DNA from 2 places in the Bradyrhizobium erythrophlei genome. Region 2 is predicted to be linked to the other one. Evidence: riboswitches for the same ligand, from Rfam matches in the RefSeq annotation. Region 2 holds a riboswitch; the other holds the start of a gene.
What was found. Region 2 has a riboswitch for cobalamin ahead of metE (5-methyltetrahydropteroyltriglutamate--homocysteine S-methyltransferase). Riboswitches for the same ligand answer to the same signal wherever they lie in the genome.

Region 1 (7,154 bases), 3.2 Mb from region 2:
GGCCACACGCATGACGCCATCCCGCGGCCGATCGCCGTGACCAACGCGAGCGGCAAGACGTTGGTCACCAATGCCGGCGCGAACGGCAAGTTTCTGGGCGTACTCGACCTCGATCTCGCCAAGGGCCGGGTGCAGGACGCACGCTACCGGCTGTTTCCGGTATTTTCGGAATTGCTGAAGCCTGATGCCGAAATGGCCGCGCTGATCGATAAAGTGCACAGCCCCCGTGTCGCGGCGTGGAGCGATAAAATCACGACCGCAACCCGCTTGCTCTATCGCCGCGACAATTTCACGGGCACCGTCGATCAACTGATCTGCGCTGCGCTTCGCCGCGAATTTGATGCCGAAATCTCGCTGTCGCCGGGCTTCCGCTGGGGCGCGACGTTCCTGCCGAACCAGCCTTTGACGATGGAAGACGTGCTGGCAGAAACGGCGATCACCTATCCGGAAACCTACGTTTCGCGGCTGACCGGCAGCGACATCAAGAACACGCTCGAAGACGTCTGCGACAATCTGTTCAATCCCGACCCCTATTATCAGCAGGGCGGCGACATGGTCCGCGTCGGCGGCCTCAGCTATACCTGCACGCCATCGGAAAAAGTCGGGCGCCGGATTTCCGATTTGAAACTCGACAATGGCCGGGCGATCGAACCCAGCAAGCGTTACAAGGTCGCCGGCTGGGCCGCGATCAACGCCCAGCAGGGGCTACCTGTGTGGGAGGTTGTTGCCAAACAGCTCGGGGCCGGCAAGCCATTTAACCCGCTCGCCGGCAATGTTGCGCTGCGGGGCGTGACCGGCAATCCCGGCATTGCAGAGTAGACAGCATTTCGCCGCATGGCACTGAGCTGTGCCTCAAGCCATGTCATGATACGATCGGGAATCGGTTCACGGATTTCACCACCATGATCTTTCGTCAGTTGTTCGACAGCGTATCCGGCACTTACAGCTACTTGCTGGCAAGCCGCGTCGGCGGCGAAGCCATGATCCTCGATCCCGTGCTGGAGCGGGTCGATCGCTATTGCCAATTGCTGCGCGAACTCGACCTCAAGCTGGTCAAGGCCGTCGATACCCACCTGCACGCCGACCATGTGACCGGCCTTGGCGAATTACGCGACCGCACCCATTGCATCACCATCATGGGCGAAGAGACCAAGGCCGACGTCGTGTCGATGCGGGTGTCGGATGGCGACAGGGTTACGATCGAAGGCCTCGCGCTGGATGTGATGTACACGCCGGGCCACACCGACGATTCATACAGCTATTTGATGGGCGATCGTGTCTTCACCGGCGATACGCTACTGATCCGCGGCACCGGCCGCACCGACTTCCAGAACGGCAGCGCGCGGGCGCAATACGAGTCGATTTTCAACCGGCTGCTGAAACTTCCCGAGGAAACGCTGGTGTTTCCCGCCCACGATTACAAAGGCGACACCGTCTCCACCATCGGCGAGGAGAAGCGCTACAATCCGCGGCTCCAGGTGCGTTCGGTCGACGAATATGTCGAGCTGATGAACAATCTGAAGCTGCCCAATCCGAAAATGATGGATGTCGCCGTACCCGCCAACATCCGGGTCGGATTGCATCAGGACGACCTAGCCAAGCAAGGACTTTCATTTTCGGCCATCGAGGCGATCCAGAGCCTCGGACGGCCCGATATTCTGCTGGTCGACCTGCGCGAGACCAGCGAGCGCGCCAAGCACGGCACTCTGCCCGGCGCGCTGCACGCGCCCTATCCCGGCATCGACGACAGCCTCAAGCCCGGCGGCATGCTGCGCGAAGTCGCGACCGCGACCGGCCGCCGCGTCGTGTTCTTCTGCGCCTATGGCGAGCGCTCGGCGATGGCGGTCAACGCTGCGAAGGAGGCGGGCCTCGCCAATGCGGCCCACATCGCCGGTGGCATCGACGCCTGGAAAAAGGCCGGCGGACCAGTCGCGACGGGCTAGAATCTCGGATAAAAATACCGCACCCGCCGCGCTAGTTCGCCCGACCACCCGCGACGGCATTGACTCGCCGCCAAGCGCCCTCCTAGATAGCCGGGACGGTTCCTCTTACGAGGATCAAGAGGGAATGCGGTGCGGAGAAAAATCTCCAATGCCGCGGCTGCCCCCGCAACTGTAAGCGATGAATCTTCCGTCAAATGCCACTGGGAATCTCGGTCCCGGGAAGGCGACGGAAGGTAACGACCCGCGAGCCAGGAGACCTGCCGTCAATCGTGGTCACACGCGAGGATGCCGGTCGGGGAGTACAGGCATTAGCTTCACTGGGCTGGGGGAAACAGCGTGGTGAGACTTCGTTCGCTGTGACGTGCCACTGACGTCATACCGAGGTCTAACTATGCCTTCCATCACCAAAGCCCGTACCCGGCGCGCCCTTTGGCTCGCCTCCACGGTGCTGATCCCATTATCTCCTTTTGCGCTCTCCGCCGCGCACGCCCAGCAATCGGCGTCGCCGGATCTTTTGCCGCCGGTCCAGGTCTCTCCGCCCAAGCGGGCCGAGACGGTTCAGCCTCCGGCGAAGCCCAAGCCGAGCCGACGTCAGGTTGCAGCCAAGCCAACGGCGCCAAAGCCGCCTGAACAGCCGGCCGCACCACAGCCGGGCGTTGCGACTTCGACAACAAACGTCGTCAGCCCGACCGGCATCGTGACGCCGATCAACCAGGTCGCGAACTCAGTAACGGTCATCACCGCGCAGGACATCGCGACCCAGCAATACCGCACCGTGCCCGACGCTCTGAATACCGTGCCGGGTTTGAATGTGGTGCAGAGTGGCGGGCTGGGTGGGCAAACTTCCGTCTTCATCCGCGGCACCAATTCGAACCACACCAAGGTGCTGATCGACGGCATCGACGTCAGCGACGCCAGCACCGGTACGTTCGATTTCGCTCACCTTCTGACCGCCGACATGGCCCAGATCGAGGTGCTGCGCGGCCCGCAAAGCGGACTTTACGGCTCGGACGCGATCGGCGGCGTCATTTCGATCGTTACCCAGAAGGGCGAAGGGCCCGCGCGCTGGACCGCGATGAACGAGGCCGGATCGTTCGGCACGTTCAATCAGAGTGTTGGCGTCAGCGGATCGCAAGACAATTACAACTATGCCGCCAGCGTCTCGCACGTCCATGCCAGCGATGTCCCCGTGACGCCGTTGCAGTTGTTACCGCCCGGACAACAGGCAAATGGCAACAACTACGACAACATGACGTACTCGACCAAGACCGGCGTCAACTTGAGCGATTCGCTGACATGGAACTCGGTGTTGCGCTACAGCGAGTCGACACTCCTTTTCACCGGAAACAACACCCCGAACGCAGACTTCAGCGTCTTTTTTCCGGACGCAAAACAAAGCCAACAGACCATTCACGAATTTTTCGGACGCGAAGAGGCTGTGTGGTCGTTACTGGATGGCCGCATCAAGAATTACTTCGGCGTCAATTACACGAACTACTGGCATGCCGACATCACGGAGGGTTTCGACCCGACCGCGATCACGACGGGCAACCGGCTGAAATACGATTGGCACAGCGTGACCGAGGTTGCGACCGGCCAGAATCTCATCGTTGGCGCCGAACGGGAGAATTCGAATCTCGACACGTCAGACCTTTCGGCAAAGACCGGCAACAGCGCCGCCTTTGTCGAATGGCAATCGAATCTCGCCAAGCGTTTCTTTCTAACCGCCAATATTCGCGAGGACGACAACGACAACTTCGGCCAGCATATGACCTACCGGATCGCCCCGTCCGTGATCCTGCCCGTCACCGAAACCACCATCAAGGCGAGCTACGGCACCGGCTTCAAGGCGCCGACGCTCAGTGAACTTTTCGAGTTTTTTCCCGGGTTTTCCATTCCCAATCCAAACCTGAAGCCCGAGCAAAGCCGCGGCGCTGACATCGGCTTCGAGCAGCCTCTGTTCAACGATCGCATCCGGTTTGGATCGACCTATTTCAAGAACGACATCACGGACCTGATCTTTTTCGAGCCCATACCCGGCAGCTTCCTCGGCCAGAATGTCAATATTGGGCACGCGATCACCGAAGGCACCGAGAACTTCGTAACCTTCAATGTGATTGATCGTGTGAAGGTTCGCTCGGACTACACGTTCACGCGAACGGTCGACACCGATACCGGTTTGCAGCTGCTCCGCCGACCAAAGGAAAAGTTCAGCGTCACCGCGCTCTGGAATCCGATCGACCCACTCACGTTGTCGGCCACAGTCCTTCACGTGAGCGATTGGTCCGATATCGACCGCAATACAGGCGTGCCGGTCACTGCCCCGGGCTACACCATCGTCAACTTGCGCGCCGACTACGCGCTCAACGACCAACTCAAGGTGTTCGGCCGGATCGATAACGTCGCCAACGTTCACTACCAGAACCCGACCGGATTCCTGGCGCCGGGTCTCGGCGTGTTCGCCGGCATCCGCTTTGCAAGCTATGGCGTGAAATAACCACGCCCAGACAGTCGCGCGAGAAGAGGGTCAGACCAGACGCCGGAACGCGTTCGCTGGCCCTCTCCATTCGAACAGTTCGGGGTGAAGGAGGTGCGCCAACAGCTCCGTGCCTTCGATGACACGCGGTCCTGGACGTGCGAAATAGGAATTCGCGTCCACCGCATAAACACATCCGTTGCGCACCGCCGGAAGATCGTCCCAGCCGGGATAGGCCGTCAGCCGTTGCGCCTCCTTGAACGTCTTTTCCAGATCGAAGCCGCACGGCATGACGATCAACACTTCCGGCTTCCATTCAAGGACGTCGTCCCACCGTATGCGAACCGAATCGGCTCCCTCGCGTCCAAGCTTGTCGAGGCCGCCCGCCATGCGAACCATTTCCGGAACCCAATGACCGCAGCAATAAACCGGGTCCATCCATTCCATGCAAAAGACCCGGGGCCGCGAAACGAGCGCGCGTGTAACAGATTCGATCTTTGCAAGCCGAGCCTGCCCGTCCGCAATCAATGTTTCGGCCATTTCGGACCGACCCGTCGCCTCGCCAAGCTCGCGCAAATTGTCGAATATCTGCTCGAGCGATTTCGGCGTAAGCCACAAGACCTGCGGCTTGCTGGGCAGCGACGTCAGAAGCTGCGAGATTTCGTTGCCCGAGGGCGCGCAGACCTGGCAGAGGTCCTGGGTCAGGATCAGGTCGGGCGCGATGTCCTGCATCAGCGCCTCTTCCACCCGGTAGAGACTTTGGCCATCGCGCAATCGTTGCGTGACGGCGACATCGATCTCCGCCTGGCTCATGCTTTCGATCGGAAGGACATTACGAACGACGACCGGCTTGCCCATGATCTGAGGCGGGTAATCGCATTCGTGGGTAATGCCCAGCAATTGGTCGCTTAGACCCAGCGCACATGCCATCTCGGTCGCCGAGGGCAAGAATGAGACGATCCGTCGCGTTTCAGGCATCTTTAAGCCGCCGATGTAATCAGGGACGTTACAGTAGCACAGTCTTGCACGGTCTGAGCCCCTCTATCAGAAACGCGGCATTAACCGCCAATCAGGCTATTGCGGGTCTATGAAATCGATTAAGGTGACGGCCAAGGAGAAATGATCATGTCCCTCAGCCTGCTCTCGCCGTCGGCCAACGGCTTCCGGCTCGCGCCTGTCGAATCGCGCCATGCGCCGTTGTTCGGTTTCGCCTTGCTGGCGGTGTCTTGCGCGCTCGCAAGCTTTGCGCTCGCCTGCGCCACGCCATTTGCGGCCTTTGCGGTGATTGCCGCCGCGATGCTGCCGCTGCGGCCGGCGCTGCTCGTGGTCACCGGCGCATGGCTGGTCAATCAGGGCATCGGCTTCGGGGCCCTGCACTATCCGGTCGACGGCAATACGATGCTCTGGGGTGCGGTCATTGGCATCGCCGCCCTCGCTGCGACCGCAGCGTCGTCGGCGGTTCTGCGCGCGCTTCCTCAGAGCGGCACGCCGCTCGTCCTCGCGCTGGCCTTGATTGGCGGCTACGGCATCTATGAACTGGTGCTTCTGGCCGCCACGCCGTTCCTCGGCGGCGCCGGCGACTTTACGGCCGCCATCGTCGCGCAAATCGGACTTACAAACATCGCCTGGCTGATCGGGCTTGTGGCAGCTTGCGAGATTGTCCGGCTGATCAATCCCTCCAGGCGCGGCCATATGGCCTCTTAGCCGTCCGCGTCTGACATTCGCATCCCGTCTCAGCGGGCGCTTTGCGAATGTTAGAATCATAGCGGCGGGCTGCCATGCGGCCCCATTCATGGACAGGGTGCCGTCGGGGCCGATAGGTTCGCTTCCAAAAAGCGAGGAAGCCCCGAGATGGCCGATATCCTGGCCACGCCGCAACAAGCCACTGATCAGGCCATCAAGGACGAGCAGTTCCGCACGCTGGGCGCGATATCAGTCGCGCACTGGGTAAGCCATTTCCACATTTTCGTACTCCCGATGCTGTTTCCGTTCCTGAAACAGCAACTCGGCGTCGGCTATGTCGAGCTCGGCTTCGCGCTCACGGTCTTCGCCGTCAGCTCCGGCCTGACCCAGGCGCCGATCGGCTATCTCGCCGATCATCTCGGCGCGCGAAATATTCTACTGATAGGCCTGTGCCTCGGCGGCTGCTCGCTCATCGCGCTCGGCCTGCATCTGAGCTATCCATGGCTGATCGTCAACGCCGCGCTGCTGGGGCTCGCCAACAGCGTCTATCACCCCGCCAACTACGCCATCCTCTCGGCCCACATGAATGAAGCGCGCATGGGCCGTGCGTTTTCGATTCACGCCTTTGCCGGGTTTTTCGGCGGCGCGGTTGCGCCCGCCATCATCGCCGCCCTGGTTGCGGCGATCGGCGGCCATGGCGCGCTGATCGCAGCCGGCGCGGTCGGTCCCCTGGCCGCGTTGCTTCTGATGGCCGTCGGCATTCCCGATGCGAGCAGCGCCCGCCCCACCACAAGCGCCGCCGATGCTCCCAGGCAAAACGTCATCACGCCGGCGATCGTCGTTTTGATGATCTTCTTCTTGCTGCTCAGCATATCCAGCGCCGGGATATCCAATTTCGGCGTCGTGGCGCTGATGGGCGGATACGGCACGACTTTCTCTGTGGCTAATCTCGTGCTCACAACCTATCTCGGCGCGAGCGCGGCCGGCGTTCTCGCCGGCGGACTTCTCGCCGACCTGACCGAGCGCCACGGTCAGGTGGCCGCTGCCTGCTT
Region 2 (7,154 bases):
GATCCCGCAAAACTCGGATAGGCTCCGCGTTCCGCGGCGAGATCGGCAGAAGCTTCGATCGCGTGGTACGAAATCGCTTCCATGCTGAGATCGGCAAAGCTGACGGCGTCATTGGACGCAATCGGGATGCGCTGGAGTTGCAGCGCTTCCTGAAAGCCCATCAGGCCAAGCCCGACCGGGCGGTGACGCAGGTTGGAACGCCGCGCCTCCGGGATCGTGTAGAAGTTGATATCGATGACGTTGTCGAGCATGCGCACCGCTGATGTGACCGTGCGCTTCAGTTTGGCGCGATCGATGCCCTTGCTGCCGACGTGATTGAGCAGGTTCACCGAGCCCAGGTTGCAGACCGCGACTTCGTCGGCCGAGGTATTGAGCGTGATCTCGGTGCAAAGGTTCGAGGAATGAACCACGCCGACATGCCGCTGCGGCGAGCGCAGATTGCAGGGGTCCTTGAAGGTGATCCAGGGATGGCCGGTTTCAAACAGCATGGTCAGCATGCGCCGCCACAGGTCGCTCGCCCGCACGGTCTTGCAGACGCGCAAGCCGCCGGCTTTGGCTTTGGCCTCGTAGGCCTCATAGGCGGCCTTGAAGTCCGCGCCATAGAGATCGTGCAGGTCAGCCGTCTCGTCCGGCGAGAACAGCGTCCACTCCGCATCGGCCTGGACCCGCTGCATGAACAGATCCGGCACCCAGTTGGCCGTGTTCATGTCGTGGGTGCGGCGGCGATCGTCGCCGGTGTTCTTGCGCAGATCGAGGAATTCCTCGATGTCGACATGCCAGGTCTCGAGATAGGCGCAGACCGCGCCCTTGCGCTTGCCGCCCTGGTTGACAGCGATCGCGGTATCGTTGGCGACCTTGAGGAACGGAATGATGCCCTGGCTTTCGCCGTTGGTGCCCTTGATGTGGGCCCCTAACCCGCGCACCGGCGTCCAGTCGTTGCCGAGACCGCCGGAATATTTCGCAAGCAGGGCATTGTCCTTGATGGATTTGAAGATGCCGTCGAGCTCGTCCGAAACAGTGGTAAGGAAGCACGATGAAAGCTGCGGGCGCAGCGTGCCGGCGTTGAACAGCGTTGGCGTCGAGGCCATGAAGTCGAACGACGACAGCAAGCCGTAGAATTCGATCGCTTTCGCTTCGCGATCGATCTCCCGCAAGGCCAGCCCCATGGCGACGCGCATGAAGAACGCTTGCGGCAACTCGATGCGCTTGCCGCGGACATGCAGGAAATAGCGATCGTACAGCGTTTGCAGGCCGAGGAACTGGAATTTCAGATCGCGCTCCGGCTTCAGCGCCGCGGCGATCCGGCCGAGGTCGAAGCGGGCCAGTTCGGGATCGAGCAGTTCGGCGGCGATACCGGTCCTCACATATTCCGGAAAATAGTCGGCATAGCGCGTGGCCATGTCGGCCTGCGAGGCACTGGTCGATGTCTTGTGCACATAGGACAGAACTTCGCCGCGAAGCTTGTCGAGGAGCAGACGTGCGCTGACGTAAGCGTAGTTCGGCTCCTGCTCGACCAGCGTTCGCGCGGCCATGATCGAGGCTAGCGCCAATTCATCCTGGCTGATGCCGTCATAGAGATTGCGCTGAGTCTCGGTCAGGACCGGGGCAGGGGACACGCCGTCGAGACCGGCGCAAGCCTCGGTGACGATGAGTTCGAGCCGCTTGCTGTCGAGCCTGACGCGCGATCCGTCGGTCAAGGTGACGTGAATAGCCGACTGCGGGGCTTCGGATGCTTGTGCGATAGTTTCTTCCGCGCGTTTGCGGGCGCGGTCTTCGCGATAGAGCACGTAGGCGCGGGCGACCTTTTGGTTCTCGCTCCGCATCAGCGCGAGTTCGACCTGGTCCTGCACATCCTCGATGTGGAACGTGCGGCCCTCACCGGCGCGGCGCATCAATGCGGTGACGACGTCCGCCGTCAGCTGCTCGACGGTCTCATGAACGCGTCGCGAGGCACCTGCGGTGTTTCCTTCGACCGCAAGAAACGCCTTAGTCATGGCGACCGCGATCTTTCCCGAATCGAACGGCGTCACCTTGCCGTTGCGGCGGATGATCTGCATGGCGGGCTCGCTGGGAACGGCAGCGAGCGATTCCGGACGCAAGTGGATGATAGGAGCGGAAGCATTTTCCGCGTGCAGGTCTAAAGACATCAGATGGCCCCGAAGTTCGCGTGTTGGTTTTTGACGGGGCAACAAGGGGCGCTGCAGAATTGCCCGGCAGCGATGAGCCGGACAGCGCATGCAAGCGACCGCCGGACACCCCGTCCGTGGACGTTTTTTTGCTGTCGCGGCAGGTCTCCTGACTTGCAGGTCGCTGTTGTTCCCTTGGCCTTCCCGATGCGAAACCGCATCAGTGGCGTACGGATTGGGAACAACTCACTGCTTACAGTTGCGGGGGCAGTGCCGGATTTTCGCGCCCCAAACGCGATTCACCGGCTTCCCTCTTAGCCACCAGATATTGCGATCTGATGGACCGTGACACCCATATGTGGGGATATTCGTGGCGGAGTGTCAATGATTCCTTGGAGCGCGGCAACGGTTCATTGTGGAAGGTTGTGAATTGCGAGAGCGCCCCTGTCTGCGAAGGCCCCGTTGACGAAGGTATCCACTTGCAGATATTCGGCTTCTGTTTGGGTTCTCCGGGTCCTGCTTGATCCGGAGCTAAGAGGGAAGCCGGTGCAATGCCGACGCTGCCCCCGCAACTGTAAGCGGCGAGCCGCTGTCCAACTAGCGTCACTGAAGCCATGCGGCTTCGGGAAGGCCGGACAGTAGCGACGACCCGCGAGCCAGGAGACCTGCCCCGACAACATTGTTCGTCCACGGGCGGGGTGTCCCGGTGGTGCGCCAAGCAGATGTCGCATCACGCGACGTCCTCTGCACGCATCCGCCATGGCATTTGCCCCCAGATCAAGGGGTTGAAGCTATGTCTCTTCTCAAACTTCCTGTTGCTACGCTTGGTACGCCGCGCATCGGCCCGCGACGTGAACTGAAATTCGCGCTTGAAAGCTACTGGGCCGGAAAATCCACCGAAGCGCAGTTGCTCGAAGCCGCCGCCGGTTTACGCGCGGCCAATTGGGCGCGGCAGAAATCGCTTGGCGTGACGGTTATTCCCTCCAACGATTTCTCACTCTACGACCACGTGCTCGATACCAGCGCGATGGTCGGCGCCATTCCTGACATCTACGGCTGGAAGGGTGGCCCGGTTGCGCTCACGACCTACTTCGCGATGTCGCGCGGAGCGCAGAACCAAGACCATGGCGCGGATTGCGGTCACGCCCATCACGGGCATGGCGCGGCCGCGCAGGAGATGACCAAGTGGTTTGACACCAACTACCACTACATGGTGCCTGAATTTCACGACGGTCAGACCTTCACGCTCTCCTCGCGCAAGCCGATCGAAGAATATGAAGAAGCGAAGAGTCTCGGCTATCAGACGCGCCCGGTGCTGGTCGGTCCCGTGACGTTTCTGAAACTCGGCAAGAGCGCCAACGCCGGATTCGATCCGCTCTCGCTGCTGGACCGGCTGTTGCCGGTCTATATCGAGGTCCTTCGGGAGCTCGCCAGCCGCGGCGCCGAATGGGTTCAGCTCGACGAACCATGTCTGGTGCTCGACCTCGACGAAACAGCGCGTAGCGCGCTGCGCCGGGCTTACGGACGGTTCGCACTCGAAATGCCTGGTATCAAGATCATGCTCGCGAGCTATTTCGGGGCGATCGGCGATAATCTTGAAACCGCGTTGGCGCTTCCCGTTGCAGGCCTTCACGTCGACCTCGTCCGCGCTCCCGAACAGCTGGATCAGATAGCGTCCCGTGTGCGAAAGGATCTCGTGCTGTCGCTCGGCGTCGTCGACGGGCGCAATGTCTGGCGTTCCAATCTTCCTGCGTTGCTCGAACGGCTCGAGCCTGCCGTTGCGAGGCTAGGCAAGGATCGCGTTCAGCTCGCGCCCTCGTGCTCGATGCTGCATGTACCGATCGACCTCGATCTCGAGATCGATCTCGATTCCGAAGTGAAGGGCTGGCTGGCGTTTTCGGTCCAGAAGATGAAAGAGCTCGCCACGCTCGGCCAGGCACTGGGCGGCGACCGAGCCGGTGCGTCGGAGGTGCTCGCAGCGTCCGAACAGGCGGCGGCAAGCCGCAAGGCATCGCCGAAAATCCATCATGCGAACGTCGCCCGGCAAATGTCGGCCATCAATGAATCGATGCGTCGCCGCAGAAGCGGGTTCGCCCATCGCGCCAGGGTTCAGCGCGAGCGTTTTGCGCTTCCCAAATTCCCGACCACCACGATCGGGTCGTTTCCGCAAACCGCAGATGTTCGTGCCGCCCGCGCCGCCCATACCAGGGGGACATTAAGCGATGCGCAATATCGAACATTCCTGAAAGGGGAAACCGCACGTGCCGTGCGATGGCAGGAGGAGATCGGGCTTGATGTACTGGTTCACGGCGAATTCGAGCGTAACGACATGGTGCAATATTTCGGCGAGCAACTGTCCGGCTTCGCCTTCACCAGACATGGCTGGGTGCAATCCTATGGATCGCGCTATGTCCGTCCGCCGATCCTGTTCGGCGACGTCTCCCGGCCCAAACCGATGACGGTCGAGTGGTGGCGCTATGCCCAGTCGTTGACCAAAAAGCCGATGAAGGCGATGCTGACGGGACCCGTGACCATTCTCAACTGGTCGTTCGTCCGCGACGACATTCCACGGAGCGAGGCGTGTCGTCAGATCGCGTTGGCGATCCGGGATGAGGTGATGGATCTCGAAAGCGCCGGCGCCACCATGATTCAGATCGACGAAGCTGCGCTCCGGGAAGGGTTGCCGTTGCGCAAATCCGAATGGAAAGCGTATCTTGACTGGGCGGTGGACAGCTTCCGCGTTTCGTCGTCGGGGGTCGCCGACGAAACACAAATCCATACCCACATGTGCTATTCCGAATTCAACGACATCATCGATGCCATTGCGACGATGGACGCGGATGTTATTTCCATTGAGACATCCCGGTCGAAAATGGAACTGCTGGAAGCCTTCAAGAACTACAAATACCCCAACGAGATCGGGCCGGGAATCTACGACATTCATTCGCCGCGCGTACCCGAGACCGCGGAGATGAAAAATCTGATTTCCCTGGCACGGAAGCAACTTTCGGATTCGCAGCTCTGGATCAACCCTGATTGCGGGCTGAAGACGCGGCGCTGGGAGGAGGTGCGGCCCGCGCTGGTGAATATGGTGGCCGCCGCGCGAGAATTGCGGGCGGCACCCTGACATGAGATAGTCATCATCGCAGCTCAGTGTCGCCAGCAGGTATGCCGATGCGCTTTTGGATCAAATGCACCCGGTTTGACACGGGCGAAGCCTATCACGTGAACATTTCCCTCGTTGGCGGAATGCGGCGTGATGGGGCGAAGACGATCCTCGAGTTCGTCGGAAGCAATACGCAAACTATCGATGTCAGCGAAACCCCCGAGGAGATCCTTACGATCCACCTCGGGGCAACGGGGAGTTGAAGCCGTGGATATGGAGTTGGATTCCGCCGAAGCAGCCGAAACGAATATCAGCAGCGCACCAGTGGATTTGCGCCGGGTCGGCGCGCACCCGGATCACTGGTATCCGGTGGCTTGGTCGCATGAGGTCAAAAAAGGGCAAGTCGTCGCGTCTTCTTTTGCCGGCGAGCCGATCGCGATCGTGCGTCCACAACAGGGCGACGTCTATGCGCTGGAAGATCGATGCGCCCATCGCCAGGTGCCCTTGTCCAAGGGGAGCGTGAAAGATTGCAGGGTGCATTGCTGCTATCACGGCTGGAGCTATGACGCCTCGGGAAAGTGCGATGTTCCCTATATCGGCAAGGGTAAACAGCCCAACGGCGTGCGGGTATATCCGTCTGCCGAATGCGATGGCATCATCTTCATATGGCCAGGCAGCTTGCCGGCCGCGCCGCCGCCCGCAAGCCTCGGCGCCGCCGGTGACAAGGCCTACAAGACGCGAAGCTTCGGCCGGATCGTCAATTGCCATTATACGTTCATGCATGAAAACCTGATGGATATGAACCATCAGTTTCTGCACATTCGAACGACCGGAAAGGTCACGCCGCGCTATCTCGGCAGGCGGGCGGGCGAGGGCTGGATGGAGCTCGACTATACGTTCGCGCGGCCGGACTCGAAGCAACCGCTCGGCGAATCCCTGATCACCGGAGGTTTCCGGTCTGACGCGTCCAAGCCGCGCGACCTCATGACCATCCGCACCGAATATCCGCACCAGACGCTACGTTTCTTTGCTGGGGGTGGCGACGTACCGGCCCTGTACGTATGGCTTGGCTACACGCCGGTAGACGTCGAACAGCGGAAAAACAGGTCGTTCATTCACCTTTCGGTTCGCCGGCCAAAAATCCCAGGGGTGCTGGACCTGGCATGGCCCGTCTTGACCTGGTTCACCAATCGCGTGTTCGAGGAAGATCGGATAATCGTCGAGCTGGAGCAGGCCGCCTATGATGCGCAGGGCGCCGACTGGAATCAGGAAGTGTTTCCGCCGATCAGGGAGCTGCGTGACCTGCTTTCCAGGAATGGCCGCGTGATGGCCGCACGGCAGGCCTGACCGTGTCATTCAGGTGAGTTCAGCCAAAAGCTTCTGATCGCCATAAAGCTGCAGAAAGTGCAGCAGGTCGGAAAGACCGTCGCCGAGCAGCGTGACGTGCGAGCGCATGACTTGGCTTGCTTGCGTGGCGTCGCCGCGGAAGATCGCCTGCATGATCTGCTCGTGCTCGGGGATCGAGGATTCCATCCGGCCGGGCTGGAAGGTGATGGTCCTGCGATACGGCGAAATCTTTACCGTCAGCCGGCGCAATTCGTCGCGCAGAACGCGGTTGTGGCTGGCCGCAGCGATCATTTCATGAAATTCGAGGTTGGCCTCGTAGAAGCCATCGACGTCCCGAACGCCTGCGGCGGCCGCGCAGGCCTGATGCGCCGCCTCGAGGCTGTCCCGCTGGTTCGGCCGGATACGGCGAGCGGCTTGTGCTGAAGCAAGAGCCTCCATCTCGGCTGCGACGCTGAAGGCATCGAGAAGGTCGGCGAGCGATAGCTGCGCGACCTGCAACCCCTGACGCCCGCGCGAGACCACAAGCCCGCTCGCAGCCAGCCGCTGCAACGCTTCGCGCACGGGCGTGCGTGAAA

Region 1: it holds a riboswitch for cobalamin, as region 2 does, so the genes downstream of both, BUA38_RS11140 (TonB-dependent receptor plug domain-containing protein) here and metE (5-methyltetrahydropteroyltriglutamate--homocysteine S-methyltransferase) in region 2, are expected to answer to the same signal.

Annotation. Positions count from the first base shown of each region.
Region 1 is NZ_LT670849.1:2,370,084-2,377,237, forward strand. It holds gene soxB (thiosulfohydrolase SoxB) at 1-819, shown strand, start outside; gene BUA38_RS11135 (MBL fold metallo-hydrolase) at 903-1,943, shown strand; cobalamin riboswitch at 2,023-2,222, shown strand; gene BUA38_RS11140 (TonB-dependent receptor plug domain-containing protein) at 2,335-4,440, shown strand; gene BUA38_RS11145 (cobalamin-binding protein) at 4,471-5,397, opposite strand; gene BUA38_RS11150 (hypothetical protein) at 5,545-6,123, shown strand; gene BUA38_RS11155 (MFS transporter) at 6,271-7,154, shown strand, end outside.
Region 2 is NZ_LT670849.1:6,738,772-6,745,925, forward strand. It holds gene BUA38_RS32425 (ribonucleoside-diphosphate reductase subunit alpha) at 1-2,147, opposite strand, end outside; cobalamin riboswitch at 2,269-2,489, opposite strand; cobalamin riboswitch at 2,612-2,813, shown strand; gene metE (5-methyltetrahydropteroyltriglutamate--homocysteine S-methyltransferase) at 2,920-5,253, shown strand; gene BUA38_RS32440 (aromatic ring-hydroxylating oxygenase subunit alpha) at 5,512-6,579, shown strand; gene BUA38_RS32445 (GntR family transcriptional regulator) at 6,589-7,154, opposite strand, start outside.